One region of the Metabacillus rhizosphaerae genome, then DNA from elsewhere that is predicted to be linked to it. Evidence: predicted binding sites of a transcription regulator. Region 1 holds the regulator's gene; each other region holds the start of a gene.

Region 1 (5,139 bases):
GCTTATCTCCCCCAAGAGTCCACATCGACGGGGAGGTTTGGCACCTCGATGTCGGCTCATCGCATCCTGGGGCTGTAGTCGGTCCCAAGGGTTGGGCTGTTCGCCCATTAAAGCGGTACGCGAGCTGGGTTCAGAACGTCGTGAGACAGTTCGGTCCCTATCCGTCGTGGGCGTAGGAAATTTGAGAGGAGCTGTCCTTAGTACGAGAGGACCGGGATGGACGCACCGCTGGTGTACCAGTTGTCTTGCCAAAGGCATAGCTGGGTAGCTATGTGCGGAAGGGATAAGTGCTGAAAGCATCTAAGCATGAAGCCCCCCTCAAGATGAGATTTCCCATAGCGTAAGCTAGTAAGATCCCTGAAAGATGATCAGGTTGATAGGTCTGAGGTGGAAGCGCGGTGACGTGTGGAGCTGACAGATACTAATCGATCGAGGACTTAACCTAATAAAAGCGTTAAATGAAGTGAATTGAATTGTGTATCGTTATCTAGTTTTGAAGGAATATCCTTCAACTTCATAAATTATCTGGTAATGATGGCGAAGAGGCCACACCCGTTCCCATGCCGAACACGGAAGTTAAGCTCTTCAGCGCCGATGGTAGTTGGGGGTTTCCCCCTGTGAGAGTAGGACGTTGCCAGGTAAGAGAGAAAAAGATCAGTAGAGATACTGGTCTTTTTTGTATATATAAAGAACCTTCTCTGCCTATGAACTTTTTATTACCCTAAGTTGTTCAAGAAGTCTAATGTTTTAAAAAGTCCCAAGAAAAAATGACTAGAAAATTATTATCCAACTTATAGCTTCCAGATACTAAATCTACATAAAACTGACGAATTTCTTTTTAATTCAATAGTATTGAGCAATACTTTTAGAGTAATTTAATGTCCTAAAAATATAAAAGGATCAAAAATATTCATTGAAAATTATTCGATAATTGTGTTTTGAAGACAGACATTTGAGTATATATATATAAGATCACATATTTATAGCTAAAGAGGCGAAATGAATGAATATGCTTGAATTATTAAATCAAGATACATATACCATGTTTGCTCGTATATTTATAGCGACCCTTTTATGTGGAGTAATTGGATTGGAACGTGAATTTAAAAATCATCCAGCAGGATTTCGAACCCATTTACTAGTGGGAATAGGATCTTGTTTAATGATGATTTTATCTCTATATGGTTTCAAAAGTTATATAGATAATGATCCCAATATTCGGTTTGATCCAGCTAGGATTCCATCATATGTTATTAGTGGTATAGGGTTTTTAGGTGGTGGAACGATTCTAGTAAAGGGTGCAACTGTAAGAGGGCTAACGACAGCTGCATCAATATGGATCGTGGCTGGTTTAGGTTTAGTTATAGGTGCCGGAATGTATGTAGTAGCATTTTTTACTACAGCAATGGTTTTAATGTGTTTAATATTCTTAAATCAACTTGAAAATTATATGAATGTTAAAAGGGCAAGGAGGAAAATGAAAATATCCGTAGATTCCCGCAAGACTACGATTGATCAAGTAATTCAAAAATTAACATCATATGATGTAACAACCCATAAGATAGTAATGACATCTTGTAGGAAAGATAAAGATAGCAATGTTGTGTTTCATTATCAATTAGATATTGATATATCTTCTGTTTCACATACTGATTTAGAAAAGATACTGGTAGAGAATCACGAAGTGGAAAAAATATTTTAAATACGTTTTACTTCCTCTTATTTTGGCAATATTTAAATTGAAACAGAAAAGTTGAAAAATTTTTCTGTTCGTTTTATAGTAATATTAAAGTCAAATATAGTCAAAGTCAGTGAGGGGGAGGTTGAGTGAGAAATATTTCAGACATTATTGAACAGTATTTGAAAAAGGTACTAGATAGTAGTGGCAAGGAAATAGTCGAGATTAAACGAAGTGAAATTGCAGATAAATTTCAGTGTGTGCCTTCACAGATCAATTACGTTATTAATACAAGGTTTACAATTGAAAGAGGCTACGTTGTTGAAAGTAAGCGTGGTGGCGGCGGCTATATTCGGATTATTAAGGTTCGCGCAAATAATCAGGCACACCTCTTAGATCAAATCTTACACTTGATTCATCACCGCCTTTCCCAGGCATCTGCTGAGGACATTATAGGTCGGCTTGTAAGTGAGGAAGTTATTTCTTCCCGCGAAGCTAAATTAATGTTAAGTGTAATTGATCGTTCAGTCCTTTATATTGAGCTCCCTCATAGGGACGAATTAAGGGCAAGGATGTTTAAGGCCATGATAACTTCATTGAAATATAAGTGAAAGTAGGGGAGACGGATGATCTGCCAGGAGTGTAATGAAAGACCGGCAACGTTTCACTTTACAAAAGTGATTAATGGAGAAAAAACGGAAGTCCACATATGTGAACATTGCGCACATGAAAATAGTGAACTTTTTATGTTTAATGTTAACACAGGATTTTCTTTAAATAATTTATTAACTGGATTGCTTAACATGGAATCTGATATTGCTAATACAGAGGAACAAAATGTTTTTAAAGCTAGTGATGTACCACAATGTGATCGATGTAAAATGACCTTACATCAGTTTAAAAAGGTTGGAAGATTTGGCTGTTCAAATTGTTATCCTACTTTTAAAAATCATATAACCCCAATACTTAAACGAGTTCATGGCGGGAACACTGTTCACTCAGGAAAAATCCCTGAGCGAATAGGGGGAGATATTCATATCCGCAAGCAAATCGATGAGCTGAAAACTAAAATTCATGAATTCATTGTACAGGAAGAGTTTGAGCAAGCTGCTAAAGTAAGAGATCAAATAAGATCTCTTGAGAAAAGGATAAGTAGCTTTCATGAGGAGGGATCATAATCATGTCACTCCAAAATTTTATGAATAAGGCAATGAGTGCTTGGATGAGTCAAGAAGGACCGGATTCGGACATTGTATTAAGTAGTCGGATTCGCTTAGCACGTAATATGGAACAGTTTAAATTTCCTACAGTTTCTACTAATGAAGAATCACAAGAAGTTCTTAACTTCTTTGAAACAACATATGCAAATAAAACATTTCAGGAAATTGGTCAGCTGGAGCTGCTTAAGATGAACGATATGCAGCCCATTCAGAAAAGGGTTTTAGTAGAAAAGCATCTAATAAGTCCTAATCTAGCTGATAACTCTATTTATGGTGGATGTTTACTTTCTGAAAATGAGGAAGTTAGCATAATGTTAAATGAAGAGGACCATATCCGGATTCAATGTTTATTTCCAGGATTTCAACTTGAGGAAGCGTTGGATATGGCGAACAAGTTAGATGATTGGATTGAAGAAGAGGTAGACTACGCTTTTGATGAAAGAAGGGGATACTTAACCAGTTGTCCTACGAATGTGGGGACTGGATTAAGGGCATCGGTCATGATGCATTTACCTGCATTAGTACTTACCCAAAAAGTTAATAGAATTATCCCAGCAATTAATCAGCTTGGATTAGTAGTAAGAGGCATATATGGTGAGGGTAGTGAGGCCATCGGCAACATTTTTCAGATTTCAAATCAAATAACATTAGGTAAGTCTGAGAAAGATATTGTTGAAGATCTTATTAGTGTGGTTCAACAATTAATTACCCAAGAAAGAGCTACTCGTGAAGCTCTTTACAACTCATCCCAAAACCAGCTAGAAGACAGAGTGTATAGATCATTCGGAACTTTGACTTATAGCCGAATAATTGAATCGAATGAGACAGCAAAATGTTTGTCTGATGTTAGATTGGGAATTGATTTAGGAATTATTAAAGATATATCTCGTAATATTCTCAATGAACTTATGATTTTAACTCAACCTGGATTTTTACAACAATATTTTGGTGGACCATTACGTCCAAATGAAAGAGATGTTCGCCGAGCTGCTTTAATAAGAGAGCGGCTAAACTTAGAAATGGAACGTAATAAATGGATGGAGGATGATGAATCATGATGTTTGGAAGATTTACAGAGCGCGCACAAAAGGTACTTGCTTTAGCACAAGAAGAAGCAGTTCGTTTAGGACATAACAATATAGGTACAGAACATATTTTACTGGGGCTAGTTAGTGAAGGTGAAGGGATTGCAGCTAAGGCTTTACTTGCATTAGGACTAGGCCCAGAAAAGATCCAAAAAGAGGTAGAAGGTTTAATTGGAAGAGGTCAAGATGCTTCTCAAACAATCCACTACACACCTAGAGCTAAGAAAGTAATTGAACTATCAATGGATGAAGCAAGAAAGTTAGGTCATTCTTATGTAGGAACAGAACATATTTTGTTAGGACTTATACGTGAAGGTGAGGGTGTCGCGGCAAGAGTCCTTAACAATCTAGGTGTAAGCTTGAATAAAGCAAGACAACAGGTTCTTCAGCTATTGGGCAGTAATGAAACATCTTCAAATCATCAAGGTGGAGGTATGACCAATGCTAATACACCTACACTTGATAGTCTTGCAAGAGACTTAACTTCGATTGCGAGAGAAGGCAGTTTAGATCCAGTTATCGGGAGAAGTAAAGAAATTCAACGTGTTATTGAAGTATTAAGTCGCCGTACAAAAAATAACCCAGTCTTAATTGGTGAGCCAGGTGTTGGTAAAACAGCAATAGCAGAGGGGCTAGCTCAACAAATCGTTCAGAATGAGGTTCCTGAAATCTTACGTGATAAGCGCGTAATGACACTTGATATGGGTACGGTAGTTGCTGGTACAAAATACCGTGGTGAATTTGAAGATAGACTTAAAAAAGTGATGGATGAAATCCGCCAAGCTGGTAATATTATTCTATTTATCGATGAGTTACACACATTGATTGGTGCTGGTGGTGCAGAGGGAGCAATCGATGCTTCTAATATTTTGAAACCTTCATTAGCTAGGGGTGAATTACAGTGTATTGGTGCAACTACACTTGATGAGTACCGAAAATACATTGAGAAAGATGCTGCATTAGAACGTAGATTCCAACCAATTCAGGTCGATGAGCCAACAGCTGAAGAAAGTGTTCAAATCTTAAAAGGCTTGCGTGACCGCTATGAAGCGCATCATAGAGTATCGATTACAGATGAAGCAATTGATGCTGCTGTAAAATTATCTGATCGTTATATTTCTGATCGCTTCCTACCAGATAAAGCGATTGATTTAAT
Region 2 (5,139 bases), 1.8 Mb from region 1:
GTCATCAAACCATCTGGTGAAAACACCATGACCGATTTGCATTTAAGCAGATTCGCCTGATTGAGAACATTATTATTAGCTGGATTCCCATTAACAAATTCGACTTGTTCATGAAGGATAGGTGTTTTAGGTAAACTTTCATCAATAATAACGATACGGATATTTTGGAACGTTTTTAATAGCTCCTCTAATGTAATTTCAGCTTTTTTCGTCCAGTTAATTAAAATAATGTGATTCTCCGTTGTGACCTTCAATTTCCCTTCCTCCTTCAAACGTTTACGAATACTAAAGAAATCAATCACTTTCCCGATGAAAATTGTCATGAGTCCAATACCGACAACATATAAAATCATCGCAAATATTTTCCCATTAACAGTTGTAGGTGACACATCTCCATATCCAACTGTCGCAACGGTTGTCATCGTCCACCAAAGCCCTTCAAAGGGACTTGCAAACGTATCTGGTTCTAAAAAATAAATGAAGTAACTGCTGGAAAATACCAAGGCTAGGGTTGCAAATACGAGAATCCAATTATTCATTTGTACAACTTTTAGGAAAAATCGTCTAAAAAAAATCATATGTACTCCTTTCTTTGAACTCTTATTCAATTTAAAACTTGTTGAAAATAGACTCATATCAATATGTATTCTAAATAGTATATGAAAATTTTAACATAATTGTTTTAGGTTGTAATGAGTATCTAGGTGAAAACAAATAGGAGGAGGATGACTTAAAAGTCCTCCTCCTCATGTTTATTGTGATATTACAATTTCATCATTTTTTACATCAATAGTTACACTTGTTATTTGACCTTCATCTAAAAGAAGATCTGTTATCTTATCTTCTACATGTTCTTGAATCACACGACGAAGTGGTCTAGCTCCAAAAGCGGGATGATAGCCTAAAAATGCAAGCTTTTCTTTTGCTTGATCTGTAGCGGATAAGAAGACCTCTTGTTCAGCTAGTGTATTTGATAATTCATCTAGCATTAATGTAACAATTTTGAATAGATCCTCCTTTTCAAGAGAAGAAAATTCAATAATGTTATCAAATCGATTTAAGAATTCCGGCTTAAAGAAAGAGCCTAATGAATGTAAAAGCTGGCTTTCTTGCATTGCTTCGTTTGTTGGTGTTTCGAAGCCTACTTTGATTCGCTTTTCTCCAACGCCTGCATTACTTGTCATAATAATAACAGTGTCTTTGAAGCTAACCGTACGACCTTGGCTATCTGTAAGTCTTCCGTCTTCTAAGATTTGCAAGAAGATATGCTGAACATCAGGATGAGCTTTTTCGATTTCATCTAATAAGATAATACTGTATGGGTTTCGGCGAACCTTTTCCGTTAGTTGTCCTGCCTCATCATGACCAACATAGCCAGGAGGGGAGCCAATAATTTTTGAAATGGCATGTTTTTCCATATATTCACTCATGTCTAGACGGATCATCGCATCTTTTGAACCAAATAACTCTTCTGCCAATGTTTTTGTTAATTCAGTTTTACCAACTCCAGTAGGTCCAACAAAGAGGAAGGAACCAATTGGTCTTGTTTTTGATTTTAAGCCTGCGCGGCTTCTTCTAATTGCCTTTGTTACCTTTTTAACCGCTTCTGCTTGGCCAATCACCTTTTCTAAAAGGTTTTGTTCTAGATGTTTCATTTTTGATTGCTCGTTTTCATGAAGCTTGCCAACTGGGATACCCGTTTTCTTCTCGATGATCGCTTGAATATCATCTACATCTACGAGCAGTTTTTCAGGATTCCCCTGTTGGTTTAATTGAGCTTCTAAACGAACCTCTTCATCTCTTAATTTAGCAGCTAATTCATAGTTTTCGTTTTCTGTTGCGTCTTGTTTTTGTTTAGATAATTGAACTAAGCGAACCTTAACCTGTTCATCATTTACGTTAGATAACGCTAAGTTTTTTTTAGATCCTGCTTCGTCAAGAAGATCAATAGCTTTATCAGGTAGGAATCTGTCCTGAATGTAACGATGTGATAATGTTACACAGGCATTAATCGCTTCATCCGTGTATGTGACGTGATGAAAGTTTTCATATTTCGCTTGGATTCCCTTTAGAATGCTTACTGCTTTATCGATTGAAGGTTCTTGTACAATAATAGGCTGAAAGCGTCGTTCTAAGGCAGCGTCTTTTTCAATAGTACGATATTCTTTTAGAGTTGTTGCACCAACAACTTGAAGCTCTCCGCGGGCCAATGCTGGTTTTAATATGTTTCCAGCATCCATAGAACCTTCTGCAGAACCAGCTCCTACAAGCTGATGAATTTCATCGATGAATAAAATAATATTTTTACGGTTTTGTAGTTCATCTATGATTTTTTTCATCCGTTCTTCAAATTGACCCCTAATCCCGGTGCTTGCCACAAGTGAAGCAACATCTAAAAGGTACACTTCTTTGTTTCTTAATTTAGATGGAACAGTCCCATTCGCAATTTGTAGCGCAAGACCCTCGACAACAGCTGTTTTACCAACACCAGGTTCCCCGATTAATACAGGATTGTTTTTATTGCGTCGATTTAAAATCTCGATTACTCGCTCTACTTCTTCATCACGGCCAATCACTGGATCAATTAGACCGGCACGAGCAGCATGTGTTAAATTTCGACCAAGTTGATCAAGGAATCCACTACCATGTTGAGGCTGAGTTTGTGGTTGTGCCCCTTGTGATTGTTGACTTGAATGAAATCCTTTTAAAAATAAATCAAATGGATATGAAGAAAATCCATTTATGCCACCAGTAGGAATCGTTTGTTTATAAGCGGAGAAGCAGTCCTGACACAATGTGATTTGTTTTTGTTGTTTATTTATTTGAAAGTTTACATGTACAGTAGCGTGGTTTTTTTGACAATTTTCACACATCATAAATGAAAACCCCTTTTCAATTTTGAATTTTATTGTTTTATAAGAAACTTTGATCTTATCTGACTAATAAGTGAAAAAAAAAAGATCTTTGATTTGACCTTCCTTGACCATAGTATACTTTGACCTTTTTTGACTTTCAAGTATTTAGACTCTAAAAATTCATTTGTAAGTATTACCAAAATTCATAGTTTTGAAGAGGGAAGAATCATCTAGGGTTTTCTTCATATAATGATACAAGCATTGTTTAACTTGAGTGAGGTGTGTTAGATGCGAAGATCTTGGGTTTCTTCCCTTCAGGTTGCAGCTGTTTACGTTGGTACTGTAGTTGGTGCTGGGTTTGCGACAGGTAGGGAAATCGTTGAATTTTTCACGAAGTACGGTGTTTTTGGACTAGCAGGAATTCTTTTAGCCGGTTTTCTTTTTATATCAATTGGAACGAAAATGCTCATCTTATCAAAAAGAATTAAGGCAACATCCTATCAAGATTTAATGACTTTTTTATTTGGCGCTAAGATTGGCGGCTTTGTGAATGTTTTTATGTTGATCGTTCTCTTGGGCTTAACATCTATTATGCTATCAGGTGCAGGTGCAATCTTTAAGGAACAGCTTGACCTTTCTATAAGGTTAGGAGTAATCATTACGATTTTGCTAACTATTGCTGTGATGGCTTTTGGTATTAAGGGATTATTCAGCGTAAACATCATTGTGGTTCCAATGTTAATTTTATTTAGTGTGATGCTAGCATTTCAATCTTTTTCCCTTGACCCATTATATTTAATACCTTCTGAAACATCCGATCAATTCAAATGGATTTTATCTGCATTTTCTTATGCTGCTTTTAATTTGACAATGGCTTCAGCAGTACTAGTTCCGCTAGCTAGTGAGATTAATGATGAGAAAGTTTTAAAAAGAGGTGGAATGCTAGGTGGATTTTTTTTAACAGTTATATTAATTAGTAGTCATATCGCTCTTTCAACTTTGCCAAGTTTAACGCAGTTTGATATCCCGATGGCAGAAGTAATGAAAACAGCGTTTTATGCATTTTACTTCATATATATAGCTGTCATTTATGGTGAGGTCTTTACATCAGTTATTGGCAATCTTTTTGGACTTGAAAAACAAGTGGCAACCTATTTGAAAATTCCGCGCATGATAATCGTATGTGCAATTTTGTGTATCGCTGCATTTATTAGTAAGATCGGGTACAGCTCATTGATTTCATCATTATACCCAATTTTTGGCTATGTTTGTTTAGGAACGCTAGCTTTATTAATTGTAAAAAAAGCACCAAGAAAGTAGTTACTGTATGATAATATTAAGAGGTCGAATCGTTTAATTATTTGATTTGGAGGGGTATTTTGGAACGTATTGCGATAATATCTGATATACATGGCAACATCCCTGCTCTTGATGCAGTTTTAAAGGATATTCATTCCAGGCAAATCCAACGCATTTTTTGTTTAGGTGATTTAGTAGGAAAAGGGCCCGATTCAAGCGCCGCTATTGATAGGATACGAGAGGTTTGTGAGGTTGTTGTTAAAGGAAATTGGGACGACTTTATTACAAAGGAAACAGAATTTGAAACATTAAAATGGCACCAAAACCAACTTAGAAATGAACAATGTATTTATTTAGAAACTCTTCCATTTTCGTTTGATTTTTATATGAGTGGTAGGTCCATTCGATTATTCCATGCATCACCATTTAGCTTATATACACGTATTCAACCTTGGGACTCTGTTGAAAAAAGGTTAAGTATGTTTGAGAATTCCGTTCATACAGGTGTGAAAAATAAACAGCCAGATATTGTTGGTTATGGTGATGTTCACAACGCCTTTATTCAGCATATTCAAGGTAAAACGTTATTTAATACTGGTAGTGTGGGTAATCCTCTTGATGTAACACAAGCTTCTTATGTTATTTTAGAGGGACAATATGGTTTTTCTGAGAAAAGTTCTAGCTTCTCAATTCAATTTGTACGAGTGCCATATGATATAGAATTTGCAATCCAATTAGCTAGGCTTGCAAAAATGCCAGATCTTGAGCCGTATATTATTGAGCTAACTACTGCTCGTTATCGTGGAATTAAAAAATAGATTTTTTACAATGAAAGGAAGACAATGTTGAACATCTTATGGGACTTCGATGGAACATTATTTGATACTTACAAAGCATTTACAAATGTTTTGCACGAAGTATTAAAGGGGAGTGTTCCACCTGATGAAATTTTTTTAGAACTTAAGAAATCTTTTACACATGCAAC
Region 3 (5,139 bases), 810 kb from region 1:
TGAAAGGTTTAGCTAGCATTTCGATTATTCGTTCTGCTATCTTTGCGGCTTGATCACGATCCACATTTTCCAAAATCACAATAAACTCATCGCCGCCCTGTCGGAATACCATATCGTTTTCATTTACAGAGCGCTTTAAGCTTTGAGCTACTTCTTTTAACAATAGATCGCCTATCGTATGGCCTAATGTATCGTTTATAACTTTAAAACGGTCTAAGTCAATAAACAGGACTGCTTTTCTCGTTGAAAGTTCTAATCCAGTCGACAAACACTTCTCAAGCATACTTCTGTTTGGCAACCCCGTCAGATGATCATGGTATGCCATATGCTGTACCAAAGCTTGTGCTTTCTTTTGCTCTGTAATGTCCTTTGCAATTCCATAAATGCCCACAATTTTCTTTTCAATAACAATCGGTATATTTGTTACATTAACATAAACTAGTTTCCCCGATTTATGAACAACGTTTACATAAAGTGTATCGGTACTCCCTTTCGTTGCATTATCAAAAGCAGTCATTGCTTTTGATATATCATCCGGATGGATAATCTCCTCAAATGACATAGTTAATAACTCAGCTGAACTGTAACCTGTCAGGTGTTCACTGGCTTTATTAACATTAGTAAAATTTCCTGTTAAATCAAATGAGTAGACAGCATCCTTGTTATATTCAAAGAGAGACTGATAACGTTGTTCGTTGATCGTTAATTGTTCGATGAGCACCTTCTGTTCGGTAAGATCTTTCCCCATTGCTAAAAGCGCTGGCTTACCATTATACATAACTTTTGCTCCAGAACCCTCTACAATAATAGATTTTTTATCAAGTGTAAAAAGCTTATATTCCTGAAAATGTTGTTCCTTGCCTTTAAATAGATTATCCACTGAATTTTTAAAGTGTTCGATACTATCAGGATGAACAATTTTCTTAATTGATTTTCCAATTAATTGCTTCTCATGAGAAGCACCATATAATTTAATCGCTTCAGGATTTGCGTAAACAATTATGTCATCTTGAATTACAAGCAGTGCTATGGGAGATTTCTCAATAAGATTACGATAACGTTCTTCACTCTCAATCAGTTCCTTCTCCACCTGTTCAGTACGTTCTAACTTCTGTGACTGGCTGGTGAATTTTCTATCTATTACAGAAATCAAAATAAAAAAGAAAAGAATAACTACACTACCTATTCCTATTCCAACGGTTAAGTAAATATTATGGTTGATGGTTACATGCTCAGAAGCAGCAAGATGACTTGTCATTCCTACCATTGATAAAAAGTGCAAACACATTAAACTAATTCCCATAAGAATTCCGCTAATCATCTTCATACGAAAAATGCCTAATGAAGGAGATAACATATTCCGCATAAACATTTTTAGAATATAAAAGGTCGGTAATAAGGCGAATAGTGTCGCTACTAAAACTGAGAAAAAATTGTATTCAATTTGACCATGAAATGACTCCATTCCGCTAAAATGAAGTACGAGAAAGCTTATCCCCCAAATAAGACTTGCTAAGTTGCCATGAGCCCTACTTTTTTGAGCTTTTGCACTGATGATTAATGTCAAATACATAAGACTTATTGCAACTATTAAAGAAATAGACACATGAGATAAGTCAAATGAATGAAAGGGTATAAAAGCAAGCATTCCTAAAAAATGCGCCGTCCAAATCCCAATACCAATAGTAAAAGAACCATACCATATCCAAATTGTTTTCTTTCGCCCCTTTTGGTTTGAAAGGCGGTAAAGTATATCAAAACCAGTATAAGAAGATAAGATAGCAATAATAAATGAAACAACAAAAAGTAATGGATGATAGTTAGCAAAAAATGAATTAATCACTTAGTTCACCTCAAGTAAAGTAAAAAGAAATTCTCCTTAGGTCCGTAGCTTTGCGTCACCAACTTTCGCTGGGTTTGCCATTATCGAAGATTATATTACTTTTATCGTCATTTAATCCTGACTTTAGATGGTAAATTTCACAAAAAAATTTTTATATTCCTGAAAGTTAAAATTCAGGCACTTAAGTGGTTAAACTGAAACATGTGTACTAAAAAATCGTAGGGATCCTATCAAAGGATCCCACCGTTAGGTTTGACGTTCTAAAGTGCAATAAAGCTTAAATATAACTCATACATACTTGATAAGCTTTTTGTTAATTATATTCACCTTCATTGTACTTGGTTATTAAATAGGTAGTAACAAATACACGGCAATCTGGAGATAGCGAGCTGTTTAAAGGATGAATAATATCCCCAAAAGGTTCACCATTCAAGAATTTTATAACACCTTTAAATTCAGAACCCAATATCGCATCATAGCCTTTCACTTCTACAAAACACTTATTATCATCAATTCTCTTATAATCAACTGTTGTGACTGAATGAGGTTGTTCTTTATGCATTTTTATTCCTCCTCTATTGTTAAAAGGATAAAGAAAAGGTTTCTAAATTTAGATAAACTAAAATAATAAACAAGAAACTTGTCCATAAAAAATAACAAGGACCTGAGATTCACTCAAACCCTTGCTATCCTAAACATCTATGACGCGCTCGGAGGGATTCGAACCCCCGGCAGACGTGGTACCGGAAACCACCGCTCTATCCGACTGAGCTACGAGCGCAAAATATTCATACATCAGTAACGAAAATTATACGTGAACTTTACAATAATTTCAACTGTCTTTTTATAGCAAACACTATATTCTATTCCTAATCCAATTTCGATTATTTATACCGTTTGAAATGCAATAAATGTGGGAAACATGATAAACATGTTATGATTAACAAATACATAGTATAGTATAAATAAGGTCAATAAGGATCTTTGACCTTTTCGTTTGACCTTTATTGACCTTAGTTGTATGATGGAAATACATAAAGTATTACAACTGCTAGATGCATGTTTAGTATTATGTTCTAAAGGATTACATACTGGTATAAGTTTATCCTTTAGTGCAATCTTTCTTATTACGAAGGAGGAATAGAATAATGAATTTAATCCCTACAGTTATTGAACAAACAAATCGTGGTGAGCGTGCTTACGACATTTACTCTCGTCTATTGAAAGACCGCATTATTATGCTTGGAAGTGGAATTGACGATAACGTAGCAAACTCAATCGTATCTCAGCTATTATTTTTAGAAGCAGAGGATCCAGAAAAGGATATTTCCATTTATATTAACTCACCTGGTGGATCAATCACTGCTGGTATGGCAATTTATGACACGATGCAATTTATTAAACCACAAGTTTCAACAATTTGTATCGGTATGGCCGCTTCAATGGGTGCATTCTTACTTGCAGCTGGTGAAAAGGGTAAACGTTATGCACTTCCTAACAGTGAAGTAATGATTCACCAACCACTTGGCGGAGCACAAGGTCAGGCAACAGAAATTGAAATTGCTGCAAAGCGTATTCTTTTCTTGCGTGACAAATTAAACAAAATTCTTTCAGACCGTACTGGTCAGTCCTTAGATGTCATTGAGCGTGATACAGAGCGTGATAATTTCATGACTGCTAGTCGAGCTCTAGAGTATGGTTTAATTGATAAAGTATTAGACCGTAGCCCAATTGGCGAAAAGTAATATATAGTAAAAAGCTTACCATTGAAGGTAAGCTTTTTTCTTTTCTGTTATTTAAATAGGGTAAAAAATAGCACACCGTCTCTATTTCCTGAGCGGTGTGCTGCCTTTTGTTATCCTTCTTGCTGTACATAGTTAGCTAATGTATCTACTGCTTCTTCTTCGTCATTACCTTCTGCAATTAGTGTTATGATAGATCCTGAACTTATTGCTAAACTCATAAGCCCCATAATGCTTTTAGCATTTACCTTTTTTCCGTCTTTCTCTAAGAAAACATCTGATGCAAACCGGTTTGCTTCTTGAACAAATAGTGCTGCTGGACGAGCTTGTAAACCAGTTTTCAGGTGAACTTCAACTTTTTTTTCAACCATAGTTATCTCCTCTTCTCTTTTAATTAATTTATTATTTTAATGATAGCGGTTGGCCAGTTCGTAGTTGTTCTGCAATTTGGTCTAATTTTCGTAAGCGATGGTTTATACCAGATTTGCTAATTGTTCCGCTTGTTACCATTTCACCCAGTTCTTTTAATGTAACATCCTGATATTCGACTCGTAGCTTTGCTATTTCTCGAAGTTTATCGGGTAATGCATCTAGCCCAATTTTATTATCAATGAATCGAATATTTTCAACCTGTCTTAGTGCAGCACCAATCGTTTTGTTCAAATTGGCTGTTTCACAATTCACTAGACGATTAACAGAATTTCTCATGTCTCGGACAATTCTTACATCCTCAAAACGAAGTAATGCTTGATGGGCACCGATTATATTAAGAAGCTCGGTAATTTTTTCTGCTTCTTTTAAATACGTAATGAAGCCCTTTTTTCGTTCTAACGTCTTGCTGTTTAAATCAAATGTATTCATTAACTCGCAAAGAGAATCATTATGCTCTTTGTAAAGAGAGAAAATTTCGAGATGATAAGAGGAAGTTTCAGGATTGTTAACAGAGCCTCCTGCAAGAAATGCTCCACGAATATAAGAGCGTTTGCAACATTTCTTTTTCACCAGTGAGCTTGATATATTCCTTACAAAGGTAAAATCTTCCTCTAAAATATTTAAATCCTCTAAGATAGCCTTTGCCTTTTCAGCTAGGCGAACAATATAGACATTGTTCTTTTTCAATCGCATTTTTTTACGTACTAGTAATTCCACTGTGATATCATATTGTTTTTTTAATAATATATAGATACGCCTTGCAATAGCTGCATTTTCTGTTTGAATATCAACCATAATCACTCGGTTTGAAAATGAAAGGGATCCATTCATTCTAATAAGTGCAGATAGCTCTGCTTTTAGGCAGCAAGGCTTTAGTTCTAAGTTTGTTAGTTCCTTTTTTGTTTCAGATGCAAATGACAACCACTGCACCCCCATTCTAAGACATGCACTTATGTCATTTCTTGCTGAAGGATTCCATAAAGTAGCTTTGCCACTTTATTTGTATCATGTCTAATAACACTATTTTCGTAACTTACAATTTTATCTGTGATGACCTCAAGGCCTAATGATTTTAATGCCTCGATATCAAAATGTACTGGCTTTGCAAGCTCCTCTTCATAT

What was found. Region 1 encodes CtsR, which represses protease genes until heat stress. Its sites were predicted from a motif close to ATGGTCAATAAAGGTCAAACA; they were not measured.
Region 2: WCV66_RS21440 (ATP-dependent Clp protease ATP-binding subunit) is a predicted target of CtsR. The motif match lies at 2,967-2,987, and genes of this name have one in related genera.
Region 3: clpP (ATP-dependent Clp endopeptidase proteolytic subunit ClpP) is a predicted target of CtsR. The motif match lies at 2,838-2,858, and genes of this name have one in related genera.

The regions. Positions count from the first base shown of each region.
Region 1 covers NZ_CP147403.1:573,577-578,715, reverse strand. Annotated here, with positions in the region: rRNA gene WCV66_RS02960 (23S ribosomal RNA) at 1-445, shown strand, start outside; rRNA gene rrf (5S ribosomal RNA) at 525-640, shown strand; gene WCV66_RS02950 (MgtC/SapB family protein) at 1,010-1,702, shown strand; gene WCV66_RS02945 (CtsR family transcriptional regulator) at 1,828-2,289, shown strand; gene WCV66_RS02940 (UvrB/UvrC motif-containing protein) at 2,305-2,856, shown strand; gene WCV66_RS02935 (protein arginine kinase) at 2,859-3,956, shown strand; gene clpC (ATP-dependent protease ATP-binding subunit ClpC) at 3,953-5,139, shown strand, end outside.
Region 2 covers NZ_CP147403.1:4,411,845-4,416,983, reverse strand. Annotated here, with positions in the region: gene WCV66_RS21445 (potassium channel family protein) at 1-578, opposite strand, end outside; gene WCV66_RS21440 (ATP-dependent Clp protease ATP-binding subunit) at 753-2,876, opposite strand; gene WCV66_RS21435 (hypothetical protein) at 3,144-4,175, shown strand; gene WCV66_RS21430 (metallophosphoesterase family protein) at 4,235-4,972, shown strand; gene WCV66_RS21425 (HAD-IA family hydrolase) at 4,997-5,139, shown strand, end outside.
Region 3 covers NZ_CP147403.1:1,384,818-1,389,956, reverse strand. Annotated here, with positions in the region: gene WCV66_RS06650 (EAL domain-containing protein) at 1-1,843, opposite strand, end outside; cyclic di-GMP riboswitch class I at 1,845-1,932, opposite strand; gene WCV66_RS06645 (hypothetical protein) at 2,157-2,405, opposite strand; tRNA gene WCV66_RS06640 (tRNA-Arg) at 2,549-2,624, opposite strand; gene clpP (ATP-dependent Clp endopeptidase proteolytic subunit ClpP) at 2,992-3,588, shown strand; gene WCV66_RS06630 (HPr family phosphocarrier protein) at 3,699-3,956, opposite strand; gene whiA (DNA-binding protein WhiA) at 3,988-4,938, opposite strand; gene WCV66_RS06620 (gluconeogenesis factor YvcK family protein) at 4,968-5,139, opposite strand, start outside.